DNA from 4 places in the Virgibacillus kekensis genome. Region 3 is predicted to be linked to each of the others. Evidence: riboswitches for the same ligand, from Rfam matches in the RefSeq annotation. Region 3 holds a riboswitch; each other region holds the start of a gene.

The links. A riboswitch is a leader RNA that binds a small molecule or an ion and turns the genes downstream of it on or off. The one in region 3 is predicted to bind cyclic di-GMP.
Region 1: another riboswitch for cyclic di-GMP. It lies ahead of folE (GTP cyclohydrolase I FolE); the one in region 3 lies ahead of ACFO3D_RS06995 (putative bifunctional diguanylate cyclase/phosphodiesterase).
Region 2: another riboswitch for cyclic di-GMP. It lies ahead of ACFO3D_RS05930 (hypothetical protein); the one in region 3 lies ahead of ACFO3D_RS06995 (putative bifunctional diguanylate cyclase/phosphodiesterase).
Region 4: another riboswitch for cyclic di-GMP. It lies ahead of ACFO3D_RS00920 (putative bifunctional diguanylate cyclase/phosphodiesterase); the one in region 3 lies ahead of ACFO3D_RS06995 (putative bifunctional diguanylate cyclase/phosphodiesterase).

Annotation. Positions count from the first base shown of each region.
Region 1 covers NZ_JBHSFU010000004.1:368,420-375,930, reverse strand. The annotation lists gene ACFO3D_RS06140 (LutB/LldF family L-lactate oxidation iron-sulfur protein) at 1-1,088, shown strand, start outside; gene ACFO3D_RS06135 (LutC/YkgG family protein) at 1,081-1,794, shown strand; cyclic di-GMP riboswitch class I at 2,089-2,172, shown strand; gene folE (GTP cyclohydrolase I FolE) at 2,355-2,930, shown strand; gene ACFO3D_RS06125 (6-carboxytetrahydropterin synthase) at 2,948-3,754, shown strand; gene ACFO3D_RS06120 (SDR family oxidoreductase) at 3,767-4,480, shown strand; gene ACFO3D_RS06115 (ATP-binding protein) at 4,498-5,418, shown strand; gene ACFO3D_RS06110 (alpha/beta hydrolase) at 5,420-6,484, shown strand; gene ACFO3D_RS06105 (acyl carrier protein) at 6,474-6,701, shown strand; gene ACFO3D_RS06100 (class I adenylate-forming enzyme family protein) at 6,706-7,511, shown strand, end outside.
Region 2 covers NZ_JBHSFU010000004.1:326,837-334,347, forward strand. The annotation lists gene ACFO3D_RS05915 (M20 family metallo-hydrolase) at 1-747, opposite strand, end outside; gene ACFO3D_RS05920 (amidohydrolase) at 740-2,038, opposite strand; gene ACFO3D_RS05925 (M20 metallopeptidase family protein) at 2,028-3,236, opposite strand; gene ACFO3D_RS05930 (hypothetical protein) at 3,462-3,707, opposite strand; cyclic di-GMP riboswitch class I at 3,749-3,833, opposite strand; gene ACFO3D_RS05935 (hypothetical protein) at 3,979-4,452, shown strand; gene ACFO3D_RS05940 (hypothetical protein) at 4,514-4,711, opposite strand; gene ACFO3D_RS05945 (PTS ascorbate transporter subunit IIC) at 4,826-6,190, opposite strand; gene ACFO3D_RS05950 (PTS sugar transporter subunit IIB) at 6,220-6,486, opposite strand; gene ACFO3D_RS05955 (BglG family transcription antiterminator) at 6,521-7,511, opposite strand, start outside.
Region 3 covers NZ_JBHSFU010000004.1:553,676-561,186, reverse strand. The annotation lists gene ACFO3D_RS07005 (nuclease-related domain-containing protein) at 15-857, shown strand; gene ACFO3D_RS07000 (hypothetical protein) at 1,317-1,541, opposite strand; gene ACFO3D_RS06995 (putative bifunctional diguanylate cyclase/phosphodiesterase) at 1,629-3,641, opposite strand; cyclic di-GMP riboswitch class I at 3,714-3,799, opposite strand; gene ACFO3D_RS06990 (aspartyl-phosphate phosphatase Spo0E family protein) at 3,950-4,114, opposite strand; gene ACFO3D_RS06985 (C40 family peptidase) at 4,338-5,345, opposite strand; gene ACFO3D_RS06980 (YveK family protein) at 5,601-6,365, shown strand; gene ACFO3D_RS06975 (CpsD/CapB family tyrosine-protein kinase) at 6,340-7,035, shown strand; gene ACFO3D_RS06970 (tyrosine-protein phosphatase) at 7,228-7,511, shown strand, end outside.
Region 4 covers NZ_JBHSFU010000002.1:11,998-19,508, reverse strand. The annotation lists gene ACFO3D_RS00925 (hypothetical protein) at 1-798, opposite strand, end outside; gene ACFO3D_RS00920 (putative bifunctional diguanylate cyclase/phosphodiesterase) at 924-3,191, opposite strand; cyclic di-GMP riboswitch class I at 3,263-3,344, opposite strand; gene ACFO3D_RS00915 (ZIP family metal transporter) at 3,860-4,675, shown strand; gene ACFO3D_RS00910 (YjzC family protein) at 4,805-4,981, opposite strand; gene ACFO3D_RS00905 (GNAT family N-acetyltransferase) at 5,300-5,830, opposite strand; gene ACFO3D_RS00900 (vWA domain-containing protein) at 6,100-6,690, opposite strand; gene ACFO3D_RS00895 (hypothetical protein) at 6,806-7,291, shown strand; gene ACFO3D_RS00890 (PepSY domain-containing protein) at 7,343-7,511, opposite strand, start outside.

The sequences.
Region 1 (7,511 bases), 190 kb from region 3:
TGACCGAGGAAATTGCCTTAAACGACATTCTGGAGGAGAACGGCTGTGAGGTGGTGGAAACTGACCTTGGCGAGTATATTTTACAGATTGATGACCATGACCCGCCATCCCACATAGTGGCGCCGGCTCTCCACAAAAACAAGGAACAGATACGCGATGTTTTTCAAGAGAAACTGGGCTACGCGAGAACCGAGAAACCGGAAGAACTTACTCTATTTGCGAGGGAACAGCTCCGAAAGGAATTCCTTTCTGCCGATGTTGGAATCACGGGATGTAACTTTGCTGTCGCAGAGTCAGGGTCGTTTGCGCTTGTTACCAATGAAGGGAACGCCAGGATGGTAACCACATTACCCAAAACTCAAATTACTGTGATGGGCATGGAGCGGATTGTTCCCACCTGGGAAGAGCTTGACGTCCTGGTTAGTCTTCTCACAAGAGCGGCTGTTGGACAAAAGCTTTCAACCTATGTGACCGGATTGACCGGCCCGCGTGCTCCAGGGGAGGCAGATGGACCGGACGAATTCCACCTGGTGATTGTTGATAATGGCAGGTCGAAAATTTTGGGAACAGAATTTCAGGAAGCACTTCACTGTATTCGCTGTGCGGCCTGCATAAATGTATGTCCTGTATACCGGCATATTGGCGGGCATGCGTACGGATCAATTTACCCCGGCCCAATTGGAGCTGTATTGACTCCACTGCTGGGAGGCTATGATGATTACAAGGAACTGCCCTATGCTTCATCACTCTGCGGAGCATGCACGGAAGTCTGCCCGGTCAAAATTCCATTACATGAACAGCTGATTACCCACCGGCAAAAAATTGTGGAAGAGAAAAAGAAGGGCGAATTGGCAGAACGGCTTGCAATGCAGGCGTTTGAAAAAATAACCAGTTCAGCCGGGTTATTCCGGATTGCAACGAAAATGGCACCACTTTTGGCAACCCCTTTTGTCAGAAATGGAAAAGTTACGAATGGGCCTGGACCGTTAAAGGCGTGGACGGAAATTCGCGATTTTCCTGCCCCTGCCAATGAACGATTCAGGGATTGGTTCAAGAAACGAGAAAAAGGTGGGAGCAATCATGCCTAAAGGAGAGATCGTGAACAGGGAAACGTTTTTGGATAATATAGCTTCAAACCTGGGCCGAGCACGAAGGACAAATGAGGTGGTTCGCCCAGATTGGAATAACCAGATGCAATGGAAAGTTCTATCGGATCATACAGTAGATGAGTTGGTGGATGTCCTTGAAAAACAGTGTAAATCCATACACACTGACTTATACCGGACCACTCAGGCAGAGCTTGGAAGCGTATTGGCTAAAGTAGTGGAGGCGTATGGCGGGAAAACTGTCGTGACTAGCATGGATACCCGTTTCGATGAATATCAGCTGACAGAGGAATTTACATCGTGGGATGGGATTGCAATTGAACAATGGGATTCTACGAGGCCGGAAGCGAGTATCCGTCTTGCGGAAAGAGCTGATGTTGGAATAACTTTCAGCGATATTACACTAGCTGAGTCAGGAACAGTAATTTTATTCAGTGATGAAGGAAAGGGACGTTCGGTAAGTCTGCTTCCGTCAACTTACATTGCGGTTATCCCAAAAAGCACCATTGTGCCAAGGCTTACACAAGCCACTAGGCGAATCCATCAGCGAGTTGAAGCGGGAGAAGGAGTTCCAACGTGTATTAATTTCATCAGCGGACCCAGCAACAGTGCCGACATCGAGATGAATCTGGTGGTCGGCGTGCACGGTCCGATAAAAACCACATATATAGTCGTCGATGACCAGTAAAGAGCGGGACAGCGGGGACAGGCACCAAGTGGGACACGGTGCCTGTCCCCGTTGTCCCTTTTTATAAAAAATATTTGGTTTGGTATTGAATTATGGTGAATTTTGTCGATAAATAAGGAAAGGTTAATTTTTTCCTGGATTTATTTCAGTTTTTATAAGTGTGAGCATTATGACAAGGGTTTACAACAGTGTGTGTGCTACTTACTATAGTGTTTTTTTAATCAGGTAATAGTTATATTTATCTATTAATTTACATAGAAAAGGTAAAACGTTAAAACTACTAGGTATTATAACCTACGATAATAGCAAACTCATTGAAAAATGAGGACGCAAAGCCACGGGTCTAAGGTCTATGACTATGACAGCCGGGTTTCCGAAAAGGTTGGTAACAACTTAAAAATGCAGAACAGAAAATATTCTGCCGATTTAAGCCCACCATTCTTTGGTGGGCTTTTTTTACTATCAGAATAGATACGTTTGTGGAAGATACTATTAGAAAAATTCGACGAACCTAATGTCGAGTTTTTCTAATAGCCTAAAGAATTTTGGAGGATGAGAAAATGGTTGGAAAGACGCTGGAAAAGGGAATTTTAGAGGAGTATGTTCGCGGGATACTGGAAGTCATAGGAGAAGACCCGTGTCGAGAGGGATTGCTTGAGACACCTAAGCGTGTTGCCAAAATGTACAGGGAAGTATTTGCCGGGATAGGGGTTGCTCCTGAAACAGCATTGACAACAACTTTTGACGCGGAGGGTTATGAAGGGATGATCGTGGTGAAGGATATCGATTATTACACTTTCTGTGAACATCACTTAATTCCGTTCTTTGGCAAAGTCCATATCGGATACATTCCGGATAAACAAATCGTAGGACTTAGTAAATTTGCCAGACTTGTTGAATTGACCGCACAACGACCACAGGTGCAGGAACGTATGACTGATCAGATTGCAAAAGCAATTTCAAATGTCCTTCAGCCTAAAGGAGTCATGGTGAAACTTGCGGGTCAGCACTTATGCATGTGTGCGCGGGGTGTGAAAAAGCCTGGTTCATCAACGGTGACTTCCGTTAAAAAGGGAGCTTTTTTGGAAAGCGAGTCTTTGGTGCGTGAATTCGAAAGTAATATAGCTAACAGCTGATAAGGGAGGAAACAGGAATGCTTTATTTATCGCGCAGAGTCGATTTCTCTGCTATGCATAGTTACCGTATTGATGATTGGAGTGAGGACCAGAACTTTAAAGTTTTCGGTCCATTCAGCAACCAGCATGGACACGGTCATGATTATCAGCTGGAAGTGATGGTTAAGGGAGATCTTGTGGAAAAGGCAGGAATAGTTGTAAACACGGTAGACATCAAACGGATTGTAGGCGGCTTCGTTGAAGAGGAGCTTGATGGTAAGTACTTAAATATGGAACATGATTATTTCAAAAAGAACATTCCGACAACAGAAAACATAGTTACGTACTTATGGGATATGCTGGGACCTAAACTGGAAAATTGTACGTTACATCGATTGAAATTACATGAGAATTCTCACTTGTATGCAGAGAAAGGGGAAGAAGACTTGGTTACGTTAACGAGAAAGTATCACTTCAGCGCGGCGCACAGACTTCACAGTGAACAATTGACAGAGGAAGAGAACACAAGGTTGTTCGGTAAGTGCAATAATCCGTTTGGCCATGGTCACAACTATTATCTGGAAGTGTCCGTACAGGGGGAGCCCGATCCGGTTACTGGAATGATCACCGATCTGGATGACCTGGATAACACGGTGGAGTCGGTTGTTCTAAGTGAATTCGACCACAAGCACTTGAATCTGGACACCAAGTGGTTCGCTGGTCTAAACCCAACGTCTGAAGTGGTGGCAAAAGTGATCTATAACATGTTGAAACCGCTGTTGCCGAATCTTCACAAAATCGGTTTATGGGAGACTGAGAAAAATTACTTCGAGTACGCAGGTTAAGGGGTCGATTTTATGGATTTATCACATTTGAAAAATAAGGTTATTGTCATTACCGGAGCAAGCCGTGGGATCGGAAGAGCAATGGCAGAACTTCTTGCAAACTGGGAAGTAAAGCTTGTACTTGGGGCAAGAGATACCGAGCAATTGGCAAAAGATTTTAGCGGGCAGGATAATGTTCTATCCATCCAGTTGGATGTTCGAGACGAAACCTCCGTAAAACAGTTTGTTACCGGGGCGATTACGCAATTTGGCAGTGTCGACGTATTGATCAATGCAGCAGGAGTCGGGAAGTTTTCCAGTATTCTCGATTCGGCTACCGAAGACTTCGACGATATGGTGGCAGTTAATCTTCGGGGCACCTATTTAACGTGCAAGTACTTTGGAAGAGTCATGAAGGAACACAGGGGCGGTCAAATCCTGAATCTGGTTTCAATCGCAGGGACCACTGCTTTGCCTGGTAATGCCGGATATTCCTCCTCGAAATTTGGTGTTTATGGTTTTACCAAAGTACTGCAGGCAGAGCTCCGCAGGGAAGGAATCAGAGTAACTTCGGTTATCCCCGGAGCTATAGCCAGCTCGTTTTGGGATGGAATTGATTCGAAGCCGCCTGTTTCGCAAATGATTCCATTGCAGTCCATCACAGAACATTTAGCATTTCTAATGAGTCAACCGGAGAACTCGGTGGTGGATGAAATAACCATCATGCCTCCTGGTGGTATTTTGTAAGAGGGGAGGGTGAACGGATGAAGACTTTTCTTTCAAAAATTCTCCCCGGTTCGTCTGAGAAGGTTGAAGAAAAGGTAGTAGAATACCATCCGAAACTTACTCATATTTCCTCTTATCAAATGGTGGAGGATAGGGCGCTGACTGGCTGGGTTGCTTCCCGTCTGGCTCATGCAATGGGGTTCGACGAGAAAGATAGAGAAGCACTGTTCTTTCTGGCGTTCACAGCCAGGTCGCTTGATGACATGGAAAATGAATCGATAAAAGAACTGATGATAATAGCACAGTCGGCGGTAAAGTGGATACGGACAAATTCAGTAATAGAAGAAGAGTTGAATCAGGTATCTTCCACAGTTACTTCGAAAGAAATTTTATCCAGAGTACTGAACGATATTCAGTCAGATGTCAATCATTTAAATGTCTCATCGAACGAAACAGATAAGAAATGGGAAGTTTACCGTGATGTTATTTATGCTGCCACCCATGGACAATTCCTGCTGATTAAAAAATGCGAGATAGCCCGCTATACGAAAGGTAAAGTGTTATGTGAAGCAGATATTGCTGAACGTAATGATATAGCAAAAGCTAGGAATATGGCAAAGGAATGCCTGACAGCACATGGGCTTAAATCTACTAAAATAACAAGTTATAATTTGATCATTTCTGAAGCGGTAACGAATTTGTTGAAACATGCTACCGGCGGCAAAATGACTGTTTACAAAGAGGACAACCTGGTATGCGTCCTGGTTGAGGATAAAGGGCCGGGGTTTCCGCTGAAGATTTTGCCTAAGACAACGTTGATGGCCGGATTTTCTACCAAGGAATCCCTTGGTCAGGGGTTTACCCTCATGATGAAAATGGCTAATCAGGTAGTATTGGAAACGTCCTCGTCCGGTTCCACTTTAATATTGGTACTTAACGCAGGTGAGGAGGGAATATAAGATGATTGAGCAGACAAATGCCTTGCTGACAATCCAGAAATCACTATTGGCTGCACGACTATTTGATGGGTTCTGGGATCGGTGGATTGCACACGGAATATTATTTTCTGAAACAGCAGGAGTTCGAAATTGTTTAAAAAACGTAACGAAATGGGAGGATTCTTTCCGGAATACAGCCGATCAGCACTACGAACAGGCGACGCTATACCAGCGAACAGGGGCTGTCCGGACTGCTGAAGAGTTATATAGATTATCGAGTCTTTATTATAACCTCATTCATTGGATTTACCCCGATCGCACAATAGAAAAAATAGATTGGTTGAAGAAGGCAACCGAAGCTACCGAACGAGCTGACCTCCTTTCAGCGATTCCAAGGGTTAGAGAATCTGTCACTGTGGATGGATTCAAATGTCCGGGGAGAATCAGAGTCCCGGCAAGCCCTAAAGGTTGTATTTTCATTATTAACCCAATTGATTCCACAAAAGAAGAACTGTATACCTATGAAATACAGTTTGTTGAAGCAGATTACATCACAGTCAGTTTTGATGGGCCTGGCCAGGGGGAAGCTTTTACGCTCAATGGGTTAACGGCCACAACAAAAAGGTGGGAGCAGTTCCTTGGTAAGGTCATTGATCTAACGCACGATATGTTCCCTGATTTGCCAATCCACTTATTCGGCACGAGCTCAGGGGCTTCGTGGGCTATCCATGGAAGTCTTAATCCAAAAGTGTATAGTTCGGTGGCAGTAAGTCCGCCGCTCGCAAGTAACGGTCCTATGCCACATTATTTTGGCGAGCGAATCAATTTCATTTCGAGCGAAGGAGCAATAGTATCGCCAATTACCAAACGATCAGATTATCCTTCCGTCCTTTTATTTCACGGAGCGAAGGATGTAATGGTGAACACCGCTGATATTCATGATTTCTATCAACGTCTTCCTGAGCCAAAGCAATTGGTGGAGTACAGTGATGAGGGACACTGCTGCAACTTCAAGCTCGAAGAAGTACGTCGGTTGGCTGTTGAGTGGTTTAGTTCTAAAGGGGAGAGAAAGCGGGATGCAATTTGAACAATTCGTTGATGTGATTTCGGACATTACACACCTGCCAGCAGAAAATATAACAGCCGAATCCAGTTTTCGGAATGACCTGGGGATTGATTCGCTAAATCTGGTCAATTTATTTATTCAGTTGTCGGAAGAGACAGGGATCGGTTTTGAACAATTGGTACGTGCAGATGACGTGGAAACAGTAGGAAGCGTTTATAAAATTTTGGAGAAGAGATGATTAAATGAAAACAGTAATAGATACACTTTTTGATCGTGACAGTGGCAAGGCAGTTCTTGCAACCTTCAACGGAAATTATACGGCTGAAGCTATGAAAGAGAAGGTGCATTATTATGAGGAAATACTTAAGGATCAGGAACTCAGTCAGAAGAAAGTAGGCTTGCTTGTTCCAATGATAGATTCCTATCTGGCGCTGTTTTTGGCAGTAAATAAGCTTGGTGGAACAGTAATTCCGTTAAGCTGGCAATTCAGACAAGAAGATTTAACAAACGTTCTGGATTATCTGGATCCCCATATTGTATTCACGGTGGAGGTACATAATGGATTTGCATTTGGTGATGCAGTTCAGACATGGGCAGAATCCACTAATAGAGAAACGGTGGTATATACTGCTGCTTCCAGTAATGAATGGGCTCGGCAGACGTATAAAGGTGAGACCAAGCCATTGGAACAGAACGATATTCCAATCATCGTCTGTTCTTCCGGAAGTACAGGGACGCCTAAAGGGCTAATCTGCCAGCCTGACTTTGTGGATGCTCTTTACCGGGTATTACCGGAACTTACCGATTTTCAGCCGGAAGACAGCGTGCTTTTAATTGCGCCTCCAACAAGTTCAGCAGGTCTGGCGTTTTTCCTGTACGGGATCTACAGTGGGGCAACAGTTGCTTTTGCGGAAAGCTTTGACTTCAAAAAAATGACGAATCTGGTCAGGGACAATAAGTGTAATAAGATAATCGGCACACCTTCCATTTTTAAGGCGATTTTTCAGATTGCCAAGGAACTTGATCCCGAAATATTGAAAAACATGAA
Region 2 (7,511 bases), 230 kb from region 3:
AAAGTTCACTAATGGGGCTATCGCAACGAATGCATCTTTTCGGTTATGCATTGGCGTAGATCCTGTGTGATTTGCCATTCCCTTAGCCCTTACTTTAAGGCGAACGGGACAGGCGACACCATTTACAATACCTATTTCCGCACGATTTTCCACTATCTGTGTTCCCTGTTCAATATGAAGTTCCATGAAACTTTCCAGCTTTTCGGCCGAAAGCTCTGCTTCTTCAATTTTACTCCAGTTAAGACCATATTCGCTTACTGCCTCTCTGACAGTTATTCCATCACTATCGGTAACTTCACCAATTTCATCCTTTTCAAGCTGCCCGGTAAGTGCTTTACTACCAATCGTGGAAACTCCGAACCTGGCTGACTCTTCAGAGATAAAACAAATAATGGCGATATTTTTTGCAGGCTGATAACCCTTATCTTTCAACGCTTTGACCGCAGCCAGAGCGCTCAGAACTCCGGCCACTCCATCATAACCTCCACCGTTCACAACGGTATCAACATGTGAACCGAGAGCTATAGTTGGGGCTTCCTTATCAACTTCCCAAACTGCCCATTGGTTTCCTGCCTCATCCTCGGAAACGGCAAGGCCCAACTCCTCGGCTATTTTACGGAATTGCGCATGGGAAGCTTTCTCTTCCGGGGAGAAACTAAGGCGAGTAAAACCCTCTGGTCTATCCATTGTGTCGGTCAGATTAAGGGCCTTAAGTTTCTCTTCAAGCCAGTCAAACATCTCAGACATCTGATGATCCGCCTCTTAAAATACTGACGAAGGTATCAACGGCGACTCCCAGCACATCCTCCTCGTAGTCAAACTGCGGATGATGGTGCGGATAATCAAGTTTAGTACCAAACAGCATATACGTTGCCTTTCCACCATGTTCCTGCACCTTATTAATCATGAAGCTGGCATCCTCTGAACCGGAAACCTGGATTTCAGGCAGTACTTCTGTAATAAGTTCACTGTTTTTGCACCACTCCTGAATCTGTGGAATCAGCGTTTCGTCACAAACAACGACCTCCGTAATACCCACCGGATCAATGATACATTCCACATCATGCATATCAGCCGCAGCCCGAATAATGCGGGTAGCTTTTTCGGCCATATAGTCCGCCACTTCCTGTGTTTCCCCACGAACCTCGATTTCCATATAACTGTCTTCGGGAATAATGTTGCGTCCACTTCCAGCAGTAAGTTTTCCGACATTCACTCGGGTCACCCCGTCATTATGGCGCGGGATACCGTACAGATTGTTAGCCGCGGTTGTTGCTGCAAGCAATGCATTCTTTCCAAGTTCAGGATGCATGCCTGCATGTGAGGAAACTCCTTTAAAGGATATATTAAACTTGGTGGAAGCAAGGAACCCTTTTGTTGTTGCTGCAATTGTTCCTACCGGCATGGATTTCACGCCAATATGTCCGCTGTAAAAACGGTGAGCATCGTCAAGCCAACCCTTGGCAGTCATTGCCCTGGCTCCACGCCCACCTTCTTCAGCCGGCTGAAAAAGTAGTGTGAAACGACCTTTAAGGCTATCGGTATTTTCCGAAATGAACTTTGCCACGCCAAGCCCGATTGTTGCATGGCCATCATGGCCGCACGCATGCATAACGTTCTTTTCATCGGAAATGAAGTTATTTTTAGTTGGAAGGTGTGACTCATCCGTTGATTCATTAATCGGTAACGCATCAATATCAAAACGAAAACCTACATGGTCGCCCTGCTTCCCGGTATCCCATATAGCAACAAGCCCAGTATTCCCGCCGCGCATTTTTTCAAGCCACTCAGCATCAACTCCCCACTTGGCTGCCTTCTCTTCATGAGCATTAATGTCTTCGGTGGCAGGCAGCCCCATACGTGCATCCGAATCCAGGGCATCCTTACCAACATGAAGGGTAAAGCCCATCGATATGAGTTCTTTTCCCAATCGATACGTAGTTATATATTCCAGAAAACCAAGCTCTGGTAGTTTGTGAAGCGTACGCCGCCATTCGACGAGCTGTGGTGCTAATTCTTTTACAAAATTACTGCTCATCATAATCGCTCCTTAATTTGTTCAGTGTATCGATTGCCACCTGGGCAAGAAAGGCGCTTCCATGTGGCAAGGCTTTTTCATTCAGTTTGAAATTCGGGTCATGGAGAGGAGCCTGGTTCTCTTTATCCTCAATCTGTGTACCGAGCCAGATAAACGCTCCGGGATATTTATGCAGGAATCTGCTGAAATCCTCCCCGGCAAGTGATGGATTGACTTGTGGCACGGCATCATCACCAAGCATTTTCGTTGCCGATTCACGGGCTACTTCCGCCCATTCAGGTGTGTTAATGGTTGCTGGATAACCTTCCAGATATTCAATTTCGACTTCTCCATCAAACGCTTGAACAACCTGATTTGTAATGGTATGGAACCGTTCTTTCAACCGCTCCCTGATCTCAGGATTATAGGTGCGGATTGTTCCTTCAAGCTCCACCTTATCCGCAATTACGTTATGCCCATATCCTCCGTTTATTTTACCAATCGTTACCACGGACGCTTCAAGCGGATCAAGGTTTCGGCTGACTATTGACTGCAAACTGGTAATCAGATGGCCAGTCATTACGACTGCATCATTTGTTAGATGGGGCATGCTTGCATGGCCGCCTTTACCTTTTACGATAATCTTGAATCGGTCGCTCGCACCCATCATTTCTTTATCTCGTATGCCCATTTGGCCAGCAGGCAAATTTGGCCACACATGCTGTCCATATATTACATCCGGCGGATAGGTATCAAAGACTCCATCATCCAGCATCCGCTGAGAGCCGCCAACCGGGGAGTTCTCCTCTGCCGGCTGAAACACCAGCAAAACTGTCCCGTGGATGTGTTCGCGCATTTTGTTCAAGATATATCCTGTTGAAAGAAGCATTGATGTATGGGCATCATGTCCACACGCATGCATTACGTTTTCATTTTTTGAAACAAAATCATGGCTGTTAAGCTCCTGAATCGGCAATGCATCCATGTCGGCACGGAGCGCAACCGTCTTACCCTGATGTCCACCTTTTATAATTCCAAGGGCCCCAGTCTTAGCGAATCCGTTTTCAAATGGGATGCCAAATTCCTCTAACTTCGACTGAACGAATTTTGACGTCTCCCATTCCTGGGTACTTAATTCCGGGTTCTGATGAAGATGTCGCCGCATTTTAATAAGATCGTCTTTTATCTCATTCATATAGGTTTGAATTACTTCCTGCATTCTACTCCCCCTCTATATAAATTTAAAATAGATTTTATTGTCGAAAAAAAGAATTGATAAATATTATATAACATGCATATTTATAAATCAATTTATTTCGGAAATCGAAGCGTGTTGGGAAATAATGGCTTGTGAATATGATGGCTGACAATCTAATTATATAGAAGGAATCCGATTTAGAGAAGTATACCTGTACAAAAATAAAAAGCACCCTATCGGTGCTTTTTATTTTTCTGTTATGTAGCTCAGTGATGCTTTCTCATGATAACTTATTTTCTTTTTTAACTTATGCTTGAATCTCTCGTCAACACATCCGGAGGCTATCGCTGATAACTCCTTCAGTCTGACCTGGTGCCAAAAATATTTACCACGATTAGAAAACTTGGCTATCGCCAATACGGCAAAAGCCTTAGTTTTACGTATGCAGGAAAGAAAGTTTATGCTCTCTATCCGCTCCAAAAACTTCTTCAAACATATCCCTCCATAAATCCCATAAATCGTAGGAGGACGTATTCGACATCTGGCTGGCATTGTCGTGAGACTTTAGCCCCTGTAGTTTTGCGTCATCACTTTTCAGTGATTTTGCCATTTCGTACGATTTATGTTGATAGTTGTATTATCGTTCAAATGGCACCAGCTTTATATAGGGATATATGCCTATTTACAATTTATCAATTCCTATAACTATAATCCACTATGGTATGATGAATACTGTACGACAAAGCAAACAATCGGAGGACTTATGAATAAATGGTTCTTTTTCAATATAGCATTGCTCGCCCTTGGTACCTGGAACGTCATTAATAAGGCGGGTGAAGGGATTCCCACACACATATTTTTCGGCTTTATGGGACTTATTTTCATTCTTTTCAACTGGACTCGCCATGCAGTATTTTCCACAATCCGAGATTCATCCGATCGGGCCAAAAAAATTAAATATGCGAATCTGTCGAAAAGAATTCTGCCTTTTCACCGCTGGATTGGCACAACCGCGTTAATCCTCATACTAACCCATGCCACTTTGGTGATTGACCTATTTGGTTTCCAGTGGCAAAATCCTAAAATTGTGAGCGGTTTGCTGACAGCTACCGTGTTGACAGCCGTTGTAACAACTGGTTGGATGCGGAGATACCGCCCTTCAATAAAGAAACGGATGACCCATTTATGGTTGGGAATATCGATGTTCTTTCTACTATTATTGCATTTGTTATTTTAATTTGAAAAAGTATATAAATAAGCAGAGCCATAGATACTGCTCTGCTTATTATTGGAGTCGCTTAATTACTCTTATTTCTCATTGATTGCTCGTTCTTCTGCTTAACTTCTTGTGCGTTCGTATCACTATAAATATTTGTACCGCGACCAACGGACGTTCTTGCAATAAATTCTTTTGCTTCATTATAAGTCAGACCTGACCGCCTGCTTTGTTCGAGAATTTCCTCGTCAGTTAATTTTCCGTTATTATTTTTGTTCACATAAAGCACCTCCATTTTATGAGATATTTAAACAATAAACATAATTTAATTACGCAGGCTCAACCTCATACAAAAAAAACCTGCTATCTGTTAAGATAGCAGGATTACTTTAGATTATGCAGCATTGGATTTTTTATTTGCTGCTGAGCTTGGTTTCCATCCAAAAAAGAATGCTACCGCTAAAAGTATAAACGTTATAACTGTGAAGACCATATTTGATTCAAATAAGCGGATAAGATTTCCTAGTACAATTCCAACTGCCCCGAAGTCCGCGTCACCGAATGTAGTACCTTCAAATCCTAATGAACCGAGTACCGGTAATAACAGTGCCGGCAAAAAGCTAATTAATACACCATTTGCCATCGAACCAAATATTGCACCTTTGCGTCCGCCAGTAGCATTTCCAAATACCCCTGCTGCTGCACCAGTAAAGAAGTGTGGCACTAAGCCCGGCACAATAACCTTAAGTCCAAGCAGTGGCAGGAAAAACATACTGATTAGCCCAGCAATAAAGCTAAATAGAAAACCAATAATTACCGCGTTGCCTGCGAATGGGAATATGGCAGGACAATCCAACGCAGGTTTTGCATTCGGAACAATTTTGTCAGCTATACCTTTAAATGCAGGGACAATTTCGCCCAGCAACATCCGGACACCGGCAAGAATAATATAAACCCCTGCTGCGAAAGTCAACCCTTGCATAAAGGCGAAGACCAAGAAGTTTTGCCCGCCACTTAATTCAGACTCGATAAAGGAAGGTCCGGCAAATCCGGCTACAACAAAGAAAAGTATTACCATTGTAAGGGAAACAGCTACTGAAGTATCCCGTAAGAATCCTAACGACTTAGGTACTTTAAGTTCTTCAGTTGACTTGGAGTTTTTGCCAACAACTTTTCCAACCGCCGCGGATACCAAATACCCCAAGGAGCCAAAGTGACCTACTGCGAAATCGTCAGAACCAGTAACTTTTCTGGTGAATGGTTGTATCATTGCTGGTGATAGTACCATAAGAGCGCCAAGTATAATAGATCCTATAATTACCAATGATACGCCTGAAATACCGCCTGTATTTAAAATCACCGCAATCATGCATGCCATAAACATCGTGTGATGTCCGGTTAAAAAGATATATTTAAACGGTGTCATTCTTGCCAAAACGATATTTACAGCCATACCAAACAACATAATCATTGCTGTTTCTGTACCAAATGATTGCTGTGCCAGTGCAACGATTGCCTCATTGTTTGGAATAACGCCATCTACTTCGAAGGCCTCATTAAACATACTGCTGAATTGACCAAGTGCCAATACAATTACATTCGCTCCAGCATTTAAAATAACAAAGCCCATTATTGTTTTCAGGGTTCCCGATACAACGTCAGCTGCATTTTTACGTTGGACAAGCAAACCGACCAGCGCAAATAATCCAACCAAAATTGCAGGGGTGCCCAGAATATCTTTCATGATTAAGTCTACCATTGCACTTTTCCTCCATTCGTTATGCTAAATTAGATATTTTTTTCAAGTGCTTCACGTAATTCTTGCTTGTCCATTAGGTTTTTTAGTTTAACAACATTTTTGCTGCCGTCATCAATATTCCCTACAATATCTTCTGAACCCAGGTACAGATCTGCCGGTTCAGATTTAGCAGAAGAAAGGTCTGTGTGTGATACATCTGCTTCCTTACCCATATCCTTAAGAATCGATTTTACGTTCATTTCAACGATCATACTGCTTCCTAGTCCATTCCCGCATACCACTAATACTTTTTTCATTTAGTAAACCTCCTGTTTTTTTTATTTTCGATAATTATTGATTAATTAACTGAAGCACATCTTCCGAACTTGCGGAATTGATGAGTTTCTCTACCTTTTCATCATCAGACAGCATTTCTGTCAGCTCTGACAAAGCTTTCAGATGTGTCTGATTATCGATTGCTGCTAAAACCACGATTAACTGTGCACGGTGTTTTTCCTGCTCGGAAAAATATACCGGCTCTCTTAACCTCAATAAGCTCATGCCTACTCGCTCGACACCCGCTTCCGGGCGAGCATGGGGCAAAGCAATGTTCGGTGCTATCACAATGTAAGGACCAAGTTCCTTCACATTGTCGATCATCGCATCAATATATTCTTCTTTAATCGCCTTTCCATTCAACAATGGGGTTGCGGCTGTTCGTATAGCCTCTTCCCAGTTTGTGACACGATCCTCCAGTATGACTGTATCTTCGGTTAGTAATTCGTTGAGCATTGGTTCTCTAAACTCCTTTTTCTGATGTCTTTGCTCGGTACTGATTCCTGATATAGCAGCTTTTAAGCCTGCACGGTTATGAATGGTCGCGAATCTCTCGATAACTTGCAGCAGTTGCTCCGTGTTATAGGCTTCATTGTAATCCTGGTCGAATAATTTATTAACCTTATTAAGAATTTCCACCTTATCCGAATTGGACAATATTGCTGGCACATGGATGGTTGGTATCCCTTTATCCTTCAGAAGGTTGGTAGAAAAAATCACATCAGCCTCAATATGCTGGGAATTGTACTCCCTGACAGATTGAATGGCAACTACCTGTAGCCCGGCAATAAGACTCTCCAACTGAGTTTTAAGCATATTGGAAGTGCCGACTCCATTTTCACAAACAATGACTGCGTTTAAACTGGAGTCAACTTTTTTATTCTCTCGTTTCAGCCATCCACCAAAATGAAGGGTGATATAGGCTGCCTCTTCATCAGGAACTTTTTTTCTTACATACTGCTCCAGATGGACCATTACACGTTTGGTGAAATGAAATAACTCCGGA
Region 3 (7,511 bases):
AGGAGACATATGCCATGATAATCAAGAAAAGGAGGAAACCACTGCCTCTAGAGAAACTTGATGCAGCTATTCCACGACTTTCCCCACAATTCCATGACTGGCAGAATATAAAAAGTGATGCCGCCATAATGCAAAAAGGGTATACCGGCGAGTTAAAGGTTGATTACCATCTCGAATACCTGGCTAATCAATATACCATTCTTCAAGATGTCTATCTTAAGGTCAACGGAAAAAACTTTCAAATCGACTCAGCGATTATTGCCGAGCACGCAATTTATCTCGTAGATGCTAAAAACTATAGTGGAACGATAACGTTTGATACTATTCTCAAACAACTTACCCGCAGTGACGGGAAAATGGAATCAGGTTACGAGTACCCGATCACCCAGGTGGAAAATCAAAGGTTCCACCTCCAAAATTTGCTTTCGCAGCAGCACCTCACTAATATCCCTATTTTCTGCTTAATCGCAATAAGCGAGCCATCCACCGTAATAAAGGTTATAGGAGACACCGAATCCCTCAGCAAAATAGTAGCTCACGGAGCTCGAGTCCCATCAATGATTTTGGAAAAAGAACAGCAACTGAAACAGGAAGGATATCGCAAGCTATCACACAGAAAAATAGGAAACCATATTCTTAATCTCTGTGGCACATTTGATAAGAATAGTATCAAGCAATACAATATAAAGCCCACTGATCTAATGCCTGGAGTGTTTTGTCCTGAGTGTGGAAAGCTGGGAATGGAGCGGATATATGGAAGCTGGCATTGCGATAAATGTGATAACTACTCAAAAACAGCTCACCTCAGTGCATTATCGGATTATCTATTATTGGTGAAAACCCTATATGACGAATAGAGAATGCATGCGCATTTACAACTTAAGTCTCGAAATACTGCCACCAGGTTGCTGTTAAAAAGTGGATTGAAGTATATTCATAATAAAAGAGTGTGGATAAGAAGATAGAGTGCGATAACGCCTTCAGGCCGAGCGAGCATACCCCAAAGTCGAGCGACCGCACTCTGAAGTCGAGCAAGCACGCTTCGAAGTCGAGCGACCGCACTCTGAAGTCGAGCGAGCACGCTTCAAAGTCGAGCGACCGCACTCTGAAGTCGAGCGAGCACGCTTCAAAGTCGAGCGACCGCGCTCTGAAGTCGAGCGAGAACAGCTCAAAGTCAAGCGGACACACCCCAAAGTCGAGCGACCGCACTCCGAAGTCGAGCGAGCATACCCCAAAGTCGAGCGAGCAAGCCAAACAGTCAATCAACCCCTCCTCAAAACAAAAAACATCCAGCCAAGGCTGCATGTCCTTTAATACTATACTTTCTCATATAGGTTTTCTTTCTTTACCCTGTATTTGTGCCAGCGTTTTTCAACAAGGCCTTTATCGACTAGGTTAACAATGTTCCTTTCAATTTTCGGATTGCTGGATACTTCCTCAATTTCGACTGTACGAGGGTATTTCTCGTCCAACTCAACCAGAATGGACATTTCAATCAGGTTCAAATCATACTCTTCTGCAACTTTTAAAATATGTTTCATAGGGCCCCTCACTCTCTCTGTACAATTCACCACTGTTCGTTAAAGTGCTGATTCCCTTAGTTGAATATATTAAACCATACTATTAACTCATTTTTCAATGAGTCTATTTTCCTTTTCTTTCCTGTAAAAGGCATTATACCACTGCTCAAATTTTCCCACGGTAAGGGGCCGGCTGTAAAAATACCCTTGACCATACACTTGTTGTTTCATCAGGAATTCCATTTCCACTGCAGTTTCTACACCCTCTATTACGACTTTGGCTTCTAGATTTTTTCCAATTTGGATGATAGTCTCTAACAATGAACGAACACGCTTATTCTCTAGAGCATCATTTAAAAATGATTTGTCAATTTTCAACTCGTCCACTTCTATATTTTTAATCATACTTAAGGAAGAGAATCCGACCCCAAAGTCATCCAGAGAAATTCCTACGCCAAGACAACGTAATTCGGTGATGTTTTGCTTGGCATCTTCATAGAAAAGAAGAGCTGATTCCGTAATTTCAAGAGTGATCATTTGGGGTTTAACATCTTCCTCAAACAATATTTCCTTAATCCGGTCGACAATAGTCGGGTGCATCAGCTGTTTAGTCGAAAGATTTACGGAAATAGGGAACCCATTCATTCCATTCTTGTTAAAACGTTTCAAATGCTTACAAGCCTCCCGCAGTACCCACTCACCAATTGGGATAATTAGGCCATTATCCTCGGCAATCGGAATAAATTCTTCAGGGGAGATTTTTCCTAAATCACACTCCCAGCGCAACAGTGCTTCGGCACCGGCAAGGCAACCGGTATTTAATCTTATTTGTGGCTGATAGTACACTTCCAGCTCCTCGTTCTCAATCGCTTTATGTAGTCGCGTCTCCAGCAGTGTCCTGCGTTTCATTTGCTTATTCAGTTCATCATTGTAAAATTGATAATTGTTTTTACCGCGTTTTTTAGCAAGATACATAGCGAAATCTGCCATTTCAATCAGACTTTCTGCATCATTACCACTCTCCGGAGCAAGACTTATACCGATACTTGGCGTTGCAAGAATTTCTGTCCCTTCCACCGTATACGGATCATTCATTTCACGGATGATACGCTCAGCAATTTCAATAACCTCATTAACCTCTGCATTCTCTACTAGAACAAGAAATTCATCGCCACCAAGTCTAGATACAATATCCCCCTCACGTAGACACGACTGTAGACGGTTAGCAATCTGCCGCAGTAGGAAATCCCCTGCACGGTGACCAAATGTATCATTAATTCGCTTAAAATTATCAAAGTCAATAAACATTACCGCTAAAGTTGAATGCTTTTCCAAAGCAGTTTGTAAGTAGTTCTGAAACCAGTTTCGGTTTGGAAGGTCAGTTAGCGAATCACGATATGCCATTTTATTCATTTGATCTTTAGCAATTTTGGATGTAGTCACATCAAATATAACGCCGTCAATCTTAGTGAGGACGCCTTTTTTATTAAACACCGGTGTACCACGGTCCTCGACCCACCGGATTTCTCCATCCGCACGGTGAATTCGGTAAACAATAGAAGTCTTTTCCCCTGTCATTTGTTTGTCAATTGCGTTCAATAGGATTGGTAAATCCTCTGGATGGATTTGCTCTTTCCAAAGATCTGGTTTTTTTTCGAATTCTTTGCGAGAAACCCCATAAACCTCGGCATTCCCTTCCGAAACCGTAACTTTTCCAGTAATCAAATCTCGTGTCCAGAAGGTGATGTCATTATTACTGAAAATTTCCCTGATTTTCCTCTCTTTGGATCGGAGTTTCCCTGCTAGATAGCCAATCGAAATTGATGTGATAAATCCAATAGAGTTAACGATCAGTGCCCGGATGATATAAGTAGTGCTGAGGGAAGAAAAGGTTTGAAAATCTACACCGATTCGTACGCCTAATATTAATAAGAGTACAGCGATTCCGCCTACCAATCCTAAATGATAGGAGAACAGGGTCACGGAAATTAAATTAATCACCCAAAAAGTCCCCGTCCGCGGAGTATTGGAAAATAATTCAAAATAGAGCGAGAGGGATAATAATAAAATACTGATTACCCAAACGTGGGCAGGGATTTGCCTGATATGAAATTTTATCATTGTGCGTCACCTTTCTTTTTTTATAAAAAAGGGTGAACCAAAGAAAATAAGGTTCACCCCTAGGGCGTCTTCTCCGGCAGCAGGGCTACCATTGCATAAAATGCATTAGGTCCTTTGCTTTGCGTCCTTACCTTTCGATAAGTTTGCCATTATCGTTCTAGTTATTTTTCACTATAAATGTATTATCGGCAATAAGTAATGAAATTTTAAATAGGTGAAACTTCTAAGGCGCGGAACACATAACAACCCAACGCCTTCTCAATAAAAAAGTGAACCTCAAGAGGTTCACTTTAAAGGGCGATGTTAATCTAGTTTGCCAAATACTTCTGATACTCTACTATAAGTTTGTCCAGTTCCTGACTGCACTTCAATGTGTCTTTACTCGCAATCCCATGCTTGTCGGCTGTCTTAACCAGTTTCTTTCTTTTCATATAAATGACTTCCTGCAAATTAAGCACGTTTTTATCCTGCATACTCACTCTTTCTCCTTAGCTTATTTAGCTATATAATGGTAAAATATTACTGTATTATAGTCCTATAATACTATATTAGTCAATAAAATTAACGACAATAAAACAATAAATAAACAAAAAAATTTCACTCACCATGTTTAACATTCCAACACCCTGGGTATATGCCTACTAACAACACAAAAAAGCACCCGGCTGCCACCGGATGCTATCTCGTAATCTTATTTTAGTGGAAACGCTTGTACCCTGCAAAGTGTTTGCTCCAGTATGAGTTGCTTAGACTGGTCATTTGCACGCCATCAGATGATGCGTGGATGAACTTGTTGTTTCCTACATAGATACCCATATGTGAGATTCCTGCTTTGTAAGTACCTTCGAAGAATACAAGGTCACCTACTTGCGGGTTGCTCACGCTGAATGATTTGGTGTAATATCCAGCTGCTGAAGTACGGTGCAGATCCATACCTGCCTGGTTGTATGCCCAGAAGATGAACCCACTGCAGTCAAATCCTGCTGGAGAGTCGCCACCCCATGCATAGTTAACACCAACTACACTTTTAGCTGAACTTACAAGTTTGCTAACGTTATAGTCTACATTGGACGTTTGTGAGCTTCCGCCAGTTGAACCTGAAAATACGTTAGAAGAAGATCCTCCAACATTCAATTTCTGTCCAACGATAATTAGATCTCCACTCAATCCATTCCAACGCTTAAGGTCTGAAACGCTAACCCCGTGGCGTGAACCAATTCCGGATAGAGTATCCCCTGCGCGTACAGTATAAACACTTGATGATGCTACTTGTTGCTTAGGTGCACTGTAGCTTGAAGATCCACTCTTGGAAACTGTTAATTTATCTCCTGGATAGATTAAATGTGAATTCAAGTTGTTCCAATTCTTTAATTGGGAAAGTGAAATGTTGTGATTGCGGGCTATTTCGCTTAGCGTGTCACCGCTGACAACTGTATAGGTGGCTCCGTTCGATGTGTTAGATGATGTAGTAGTAGAATTAGAGTTTGATGATGTTTCGATAACTTGGTTTGGATATATGATATTGCCCGATAGGCCATTAATAGATTTAAGCTGCGATATACTAGTGTTATATTGTTGAGCGATTCCCCATAATGAGTCTCCACTCTTTACTTTATAGGAGGCTGCTTCTGCTTGTTCGGTACCTACAAAAGCTGATGCGATGACTGCACTTGCTGTTACGGACATAAAAATTTTCTTATTCATATTTTCTCGTGTTCTCCCCTTAAACTTAATATGAACTGAGTATAGCATGGACAAGTATCCCTGAATAGGTGAATAATGGAAATGTAATGATTGTAATATTGGTGTAATATATAGGGGTATTCTGTCTATTAAATTTTCAAAAAAAGCTAATACATTTCCTTTATATGTGTTATAATTTCGGTTATGATGTCGAAATAAATAATATAGCATACATACAGCATGGATCATTACCCAGAAAATTGGAGGTAAGCCTATATGGAAGAAACGATTTCCCTCAAGGAAATATTTGAGGTGATTAAGAAGCGCCTGCTAATGATTATTAGTTTAATAGTTATTGCGGCAGTTATCGCGGCAGTTGTTAGTTACTTCATATTAACGCCTAAATATGAAGTAAGCTCAATGTTTGTGGTTAATCAGCAGCCACAGGATACCGCAACCCAGTACAGTGTAAATGATATCAGGACGAACGTGGAACTTATTAATACTTATAATGTAATTATTAAAAGTCCTAGGATATTGGAGCAGGTAGTGGACGAGTTGGATCTCAGTTATACAGCTGGTCAGCTCAGTAATAAAATCGCCGTTTCCAGTGCTGAAAACTCGCAGGTTGTAACAGTAACAGTCACCGATCCTGACTCGGCACTTGCTGTGGATATTGCCAATTCCACGGTCAACACTTTCCAACAGGAGATTCCGGAACTGTTGAACGTGGACAACGTACATATTCTGTCAGAAGCAGAATTGGACGCGAATCCATCACCAGTCAGCCCGAACCCACCACTGAACATTGCTATTGCTATAGTAGTAGGTGCCATGGCAGGCGTGGGGATTGCATTCCTAATCGAATATCTTGATAACACGATTAAGACGGAAGAAGATATTGAAAAAGAACTTGGTGTACCGGTGCTCGGTGTAATCACCCACGTGTCTGATGAGGATATTCGGAGCGGTCCCTTTCCGGGAACATCACAATCGAGAAGAAGGGGTGGATTAGATGGCGCGCAAAAAAAATCAGTCTAGGAATAATAAGATGCGGCATCTGATTGCCAACCTTAATCCGCGCTCTCCAATCTCGGAGCAGTATAGGACATTGCGGACAAACTTGGAGTTCTCCTCACCCGACGAGGTGCTGCAAACAATGCTTGTAACTTCTTCTGGTCCAAGTGAAGGAAAGTCTATGACAACCGCCAACTTGGCAGTGGTTTATGCACAGCAAGGAAAAAAAGTTCTATTAATCGATGGGGATCTTCGGAAGCCGACCCTTCATTACACTTTCCGACTGGACAACCTAAAAGGGCTTAGTAATGTCTTGGTTGGCGAAACAGCACTTGAGGATATAGTTGTCCCAAGTGAAGTCGATAACCTCGACCTGATTTCATGTGGTCCAATACCACCAAACCCATCCGAATTACTCGCTTCCATGCGGATGAATCAACTGCTGAATGCTACCCGTAGATCATATGACATTATAATATTTGATACTCCCCCGGTGCTTGCAGTTGCGGACGCACAGATTCTAGCAAATATAGTTGATGGTGCACTTCTTGTAGTACGTTCTAAACAAACGGAGAAGGAAGCTGCCAGAAAAGCAATTGAACAACTTCAGACAGCAAAAGCGAAAATATTGGGTACCGTTTTAAACGACCGAAATAAGAAAGAAGCAAACTATTATTACTATTATGGAAAATAATAGACACATTAAATTCCCCCTTTTCCTTTATGTGAAAAGGGGTCTTCTTTTGTCGCAATTTGTCTAAAAAATTCGAAACTATGACTTTTGTAAGTATAAAGTGACTTTTAAATGACGTTAAGTGGTTTCATTCTCGACCCTTGTGTTGGTATACTACATCAATAGGAAATATGACCTACAGGGGGAGCTAGAATGATAGATATCCATAGCCATATATTGCCCGGTCTCGACGACGGAGCGAAAACAGTTACTGAAAGTATTGTAATGGCCCAGGAGGCAGCCGAAGAGGGAATCACCAAAATCGTCGCCACCCCGCATCATAACAATGGTACATATAACAATTTTGGAAATGATATTGCCCAAGCTGTCACAGCATTGAATGGCCAGCTTGAAAAAGAAAACATACCAGTTGAAGTGCTGGAAGGACAGGAGACTCGGATTTACGGAGACCTTCTTAATGATTTGGAAAATGACAA
Region 4 (7,511 bases), on a different contig from region 3:
CTCAAGCGAGAGGATATAATCACTTTCATTAAAATGCTGCCTGAGTAATTTTTTTAGAGGAAGGTAGAGGTTTTCGGTAGGGTTGTTGACGAATCTGAATATCATCAGGGCAACCAAATCATTCCAGCGGGATTCTTTCTCCAGAATAGCTTCCAGCCCCTTAAATGACTTGTTTTCATGTTTACGTGCATACAGTACTTTTTCGGCAAAAATGGGATCTTTGGTAAGTAGTTCCTCTGTTTCACGTTTATACTGGGTTGCGTAGTCGCGGAATATCGAATCGCCTGATATTTCCCGTACCCAGCTGTGGTCAGGAGCAAAGTCCCTAAGGACCCGGATAACTCGGTAGCCGTGAAAACCTTGTCCATTACGGCGATAGACATAGAAAATCGACTTTATTTCATCAATCAGTTCTTGCTTAGAAATAAATGATTCAAAGAAAGTGAGAATGTACGCTTGTTCTTGGGGATGATAACGTTTCTTGAGCTTTTTCAACAAGGGAGCGAATTCAGCGGTCAGTTGATAAGAATCCTGTGAGGACAGAAGCCGATTTATAAGTGGATGCGGAGTCTGTAGTACTATTCCTTTTTTAAAGGACTCAGCGACAAAAGAATTATTTTCCAGACAGGAAGCTTTATATCCGGCAATATACTTTTCCTTATAAAAAAACAGATAATAGATCCTATTATCCTCACTGCATGCCTCGATTATTTCACTTTGGAGATAAAAAGCGGACCGTTTCGCCATAAGCCGTACTGGTGTTTCCTGATCAACAATTAAAAATTGTTCATTGGTCATCATATGCGCCCCCTTGTATTTTCTACCACTATAACATAATTACAGTGTTTTTACCGACTATGAAATTAAAAGGATTAACAATCAGGCAGGCTTTCCAAATTGCTAATCCTTTTCCATATATTTTATTAAGCCTTCGCCAAAAGAATACTATCAGCTAGCAATTTTTCAAACATCTCCGCTTTAATCGGTTTAGAATATAAATATCCCTGTCCAAGAGCACAATGGTAATCTTTTAAAATAGCAACCTGTTCTTCACTTTCAATCCCCTCCGCAATCACACGAAGGTTAAGATTCAACCCTATATCTATGATTGATCTGACCATCGAACGGTTCGCCTGCTTTTCCATATTACTTATAAAAGTCTTATCAATTTTAATCGTATCGATAGGAAGTTCTTTCAATATATGGAGTGATGAGTAACCTGTCCCAAAATCATCGATTGAAGTTTTGACTCCAAGCTTCTTCAGTCCTTGAAGCACTTTCATGGTCTCCGAAACATCCCGCATAATGCTTTCAGTGATTTCCAGTTCGAGATACTGTGCTGGCAATCCTGTCTGTTCCAGGATATTTCTTACGGTGGAAACAAACCCACGACGCTGAAATTGGCGAACCGACACGTTTACAGCTATACAAAGAGAATCATACCCTGCACGATGCCAGGTGGCAGTCTGCTGACACGCCTGATAAAGTACCCATTCACCAATAGAATCAATCTGACCTGTTTCCTCGGCTATCGGAATAAATTCAGTGGGAGACACAACCCCAAGTTTAGGGTGTTCCCAGCGAATTAGTGCCTCCATGCCTGCAATCGCTCCGGACTTCAGTTCAATTTTCGGCTGATAGAAGATGCTGAACTGGCTATCCCGGTCAGCCTTGCGAAGCTCACTCTCAATTTCCATCTTACGAGCCATACTTTTGCTCAGTTCTGCATTATAAAAGCAGTAATTATTTTTTCCACTGTCTTTAGCAAGGTACATGGCAGCATCTGCGTTTTTCAGCAAGTCTTCCCCATTATTGGAGCCATCATAAGGATAAATGCTGACTCCAATACTTGGGGTAACTGCAATTTTATATTCTCCAACCACAAAGGGGGCGGAAAACTCAATCAGAATAGCCTCAGCAGCTGCTGCACAGCCACTCTTTGTTGTACCGGAAAGGATGATGACAAACTCATCACCACCTAGGCGGTAAATCTGGTCCAGGTTTCCAAGTGCTTTCTGGAATCGTGCGGACGATTCCTGGAGCAGACTATCCCCGATATGGTGGCCTAGTGTATCATTTACCGTTTTAAATCTATCGAGATCAATCAGCAATAATCCAATCAGGCTTAAATCCTTTTTAGATGTCTCAATCGCTACATCAAGGTCCTCCTGGAAACTTGTCCTGTTACTAAGCCCTGTCAAGGTATCATGATACGCAAGATTTCGGAATTCGGTAAGTAAATCGTCGTTTTGTCGCATCACCAGGATTTGCCGTGCTATCACCATAAAAAAGACTAAGCTCAATCCAATACTTAATGCATTAAAGGCCCAATTGTAATCTATGCTAACCAGGATAATAAGAAGAATCACACCGGCGTAAGGAAAGATATTTTCCCGGGTTTTCAGATTTTGTCGGATACCCACATTTCGATTTGTTTTTGTGAGCTGTGCACTGCGACCTGCAAGCCCAATGATCAGAATGGCAATCAGCCAGAAGAGATCCACATAACTACCCAGCTTATATGTGCCATTAATTGTTTGTATTATAAAAATCGTGTCTCCTGCGATTTGCAATAGAAAACCAGCAATCAGGATTTTAAGATGTTTCCCTTTTCTGCTGTGATGGGATAAGTAATAGAGAATCGTTATTACAAACAGGATACTCAAGTTTGTGATTGGATATGCCAGCGTTAAAATAGAAACCGACACAGCCCCATCTGTATTGTTTAAAATTGGCTTAATCAGGTAATGAACACTGATGGTAGCCGCCGTAACCATAAAAACAATAATGTTAAATATGTAATGACTTCCTGGAATATTGAGGCTCAGTTCATGTGTCTTATAAATCAGCCCTATTAAGAAAACTAAATTAGCCAGAAGCCAGGCAATACTGGCAGCTTCCGGATATGCCCCCACTCCCTCAGACAATACCCCTACCAGCCAGATAAAATTGGAAATTATATATAGCAGCACACCGACACTCATCAGCAACCATGAAACTCGTAGTCTGGTAGTTAATCGCTGATAGGTCTGAAACAGCCAGACACAACTAGCAGCCCCTCCGATAATGGAGAATAACGAAGAGCCCATTGACCGCATAAAATCATTTTCATTATATAAAAAAGCCCATCCATAGCATATAATAACTGCCAGAATTAAAAAGGGCACTGCAGTATGTCTGGTGGTCAGCATATTCATCCCTCACGTTCCAAAATAGAAATACAAAAAGGTTATTTCCACTGGAAATAACCTGCGTTAATTCCCTTGGTATCTCAGCCGCCATAGTTTTTCCTTAGGCCTGAAGCTTTGCGTCCCTATCTTTCGATAAGTTTGCCCTTTCATGAAACATCATTCTATTTACTTTATATCTAGTACTATTTTATCACATGATTCCCGATAATATAATCCTTTTTGCCTATGTATCTAAACTTTTGATTTAATTTTATAGGTCACTACCAAACCTACTTATATGATGTATACTTTGAGTAAGATACGGGTCTAGTGAAAGTGTCGATTCCTACCACAAAAGTCATGATATTTATAACTACTGGCAGAATTTACCCTGTGATATCCTTTGGTTAATTCTTAGGAAAGCAGATCTCTCCTTCTACATAATGTCCAGACAGAACATCCTCGCTTCCAATCCACACATCAAATTCATTAATCAGTGCAAATCAACAGTTAGAATAGGGTATACACAGTACGCGGCTCAATGTCTGTTCTGGTTAAAAATTGACACTAATATCTATACAGGATAATATGTTTCGCAAGGGAAACTTTTTGTCGCTAACACATATATTACTTTAGAGATGATGAAATAACCTATATATATATGGTTTGTATAGAAGGGAATGACACGAATGATTGATTTTTTCACCAGCTTAAGTCCGGTCACACAGGCGCTAATAGCCACCCTTTTCACATGGGGAATGACTGCTTTAGGGGCAGCGCTTGTATTCACAACTAAAGCAGTTAATGAGAAGCTTATGGACGGAATGCTCGGATTTGCCGGGGGCGTCATGATTGCAGCAAGTTTCTGGTCACTCTTATCACCAGCGCTTGCTATGGCGGAGAACGGTTCATTTCCTGCGTGGGTCCCGGCAGCCTCTGGATTCCTGCTCGGGGCCATCTTCCTCTGGGGCATCGATAAAATTATCCCCCACCTGCACCCGGGCCTGCCAATGAAAGAAGCAGAAGGACTCCAACCCGCTACAAAACGAAGGAGTACACTCCTGGTTTTAGCAGTGACATTGCATAATATTCCTGAAGGGCTTGCTGTAGGTATCGCCTTTGGGGCAATTGCATCCGGGTCCCCCTCCGCATCACTTGCTGGTGCGGTAACACTTGCGATTGGGATGGGAATTCAGAACCTTCCTGAAGGTACTGCAGTTTCCATGCCATTGCGCAGAGAAGGCATGTCTCGGAGAAAGAGTTTCCTTTTTGGTCAGTTTTCCGGAATGGTCGAACCTATTGCAGCACTGGTCGGAGTCCTGGCAGTAACTCTAATGGAGCCGATCCTCCCGTTCGCGTTAAGTTTTGCGGCAGGAGCAATGATTTTTGTTGTTGCCGAGGAAGTTATCCCCGGTTCACAGGAAAATGGAAATAAAGACCTTGCCTCCATGGCATTGATGATTGGGTTTACCATCATGATGATCCTGGATGTTGCCTTAGGATAAACTTAAAAAGGAGCTAAGCACCGGAACAGAACCAGCCGTTCCCTCTGCTTAGCTCCTTGCTTTTCTACTTGTCTTCTTTGGGTGGTGTTCCATGCATGTTTACTAGAGGGGGACTAATCAAACGTTTAATTAAACTTTTACCCAGTAAGCTGCTTCATTCTCTGACGGTGATGGCGGGAAAGAGTCCCCTTCGTTCATATCAATCTCTGTATTATCGCCACTGGTGTTGCCATTTACTAGTTTGTCCACTTTGTACTTGCCGCTCTCTGACGCTTTTTCGCCAGTCTTATACTGTTTATTTGTCATGATAGAACACCTCCGATAAAATTTATTTATACATAGATATTCATTCTCTCTTTAGAAGACGACTAATTTTTTCAGGTAATAGTTTCCTGTTTTAATATTTCTGTAATATGGATGAATATTATGTAACAGGCAACGAAAGGAGTTCATCACTTGAATACTTCCATTATAGTTGCGTTGTTCGTGATTTTTATAGCCGTTTTTGCCGGCAACAAAAACAAAAATAAATAGACACTTTTCAGATTTATACACCACAGAAAGCGATGGTGCAACCCCACTTGGCATAACATTGAAAAAAGAAGGCCTGTGAGGACCTCCTTTTTATAATTCCAATTCATATTTGCAATGTTTGCCGTAGATATTGGCGATTCCTTTCAAGGGATAATGGCGCTGATAATAAGTGTTAAGACCTTCATTGTCCCCCAGGCAATCAAACCTGATATATTTTCCACCTCCATCTCTTACGAATTTCTTTGCCCAATCTATGAGCTGTTTACCTATCCCCCGTCCAGCATAATCCCGATGAACGACAATTCTATGTAAATACACAACGCCATCATCATGTATGTCTTCACCCCATATATCGGTATCCCAGTCGTTTGGGGAGTCTTCAAGTGTTATGGTGGCAATTGCTTTTCCCTCATGCTCCACCAGATATGTGCCGCTATTCTTAATAGATTCCTGGACCTCTTTCGTATTATCTTCCAGATTTGTTAAGTAATAATCCCATTGAGTCGTTTTCTTGGTCTGCAGCCATTCAGCTGCCTGGACGAGAAGCTCGAGAATCCGGTCCAGGTCTTCCCTGTTTGCCTGCCGCAATTGAAATACATCTGTACCATCGCGTAGTTCCATGAGAGATTCATCTCCTTTTCGATTTCTCATATAATATCATTCAATAAATCTTTCAGAACTCCTGCAAATAATTAGATAATCTCTCTTCCATGTTAATTCTTCTCATGGTTCACCGTCCCGTCCTTCATCCTAGTATTTACGTTGCCTGCCTAAAATTAAAATACGTATCCCCCTCTGCAACCTCGGAAAAATAGTCCTATAAAGAAAAAAGACACCAATTCTCCAGCTCTCTTCTGGTAGAATTGATTGCCTTTTCTCTTCCCTCCATACTATTCTATTTTTTTCCTACTTTCCGTAACCGCTTCGGCAACCATATCGTACATTACCTCTACACCTTCTGTAGAAGCCTCAAAATTAAAGGCCTTTTCCCGTGCGATGCCTATACTGTCTGCTTCCTCGGCGGCATCAATGTTAGCTCCCATGAAAATAAACTCCCAGTCATATTTTTTCTGTTGGTGTTTTATCAGTTCTTTTACCTTTTCATAAGTGAATTCTCTGCTAGAATTCTCCATTCCATCGGTAGTGATCACAAACATCACGTGATCTGGTCTATAGTTTGCCGATGTTCTAGATAGTCTGTACCCAACATCCAGAATGGTTTTACCGACAGCGTCCAATAAAGCGGTAGTACCACGGACATGATATTCCTTATCCGTCAGTTTCACGTGATTTGCATCAACGCCATTCCACAATAACTCGTAGTCATGATCAAACAGAGCAGTTGTAAGAACTGTTTCACCATCCAGCTTGCACTGCTTTTCGATAAAACTGTTAAACCCACCGATTGTATCATTTTCGAGGCCTGACATTGATCCGCTTCGGTCAAGCAAAAAAATAATTTCAGTTACGTTGTTTTTCATAATATTCATCTCCCTAAAAGTTAATCTGTTATAATAATAACCAGATTAATTTCTTCTGTGGTCGCCTGATAAGCGACAATTTTGGGAGGTGGGAAAGATTCTGGATAAAACATTATTGATTGAGCTTGAGAGGTATATTAACGACCATCTGGAAGAACGAACGTTTAGCATGATGGAGCCTCAGGAACAAATAAATTATAGTATCCAGGAAGACTCGATTCATGGAGAACTGGAGGATTTCATTAAAAAGAATCGGAAGCCCACCCTCAACCAGGTATTGTTCAGGTACGTAGATGAAAAGGGGCTCAAGGATTCGGAGGTTTATAAGCGGGCTGGGATAGATCGAAGACATTTTTCCAAAATCCGCTCCAATCCGGATTACCAAGCCGGAAAAAATACGGTTATTGCACTAGCGTTTTCCCTGGAACTATCGTATGAAGAGACTGGGGAACTATTAGACTCGGCAGGCTATTCTTTGTCCGATAGCGATACGTATGACCTGGTGATTCAATTTTGCCTGGAAAAGAATATATATGACCTTCATGATGTCAACCAGGCATTGGACTACTTTAGCCTGAAGCCATTAACTGGATTATATTGATATTAACAGTTATAAAAATCAGAGGGACAGTATGCCTGTCCCTCTGTCCCATTATTCGTTATCGTCGTCTGTATCATCTTCTGTATCGTCGTCTGCATCATCTTCTGTATCGTCTTCTGTTTCGATTTCCATTACAAGGACTTCGCCTGTATAGGCATCTATTTCAATCTCAGCCTGGCGATTACCATTAACGATTTCCACTTGGTAGACTTGGCGGCCA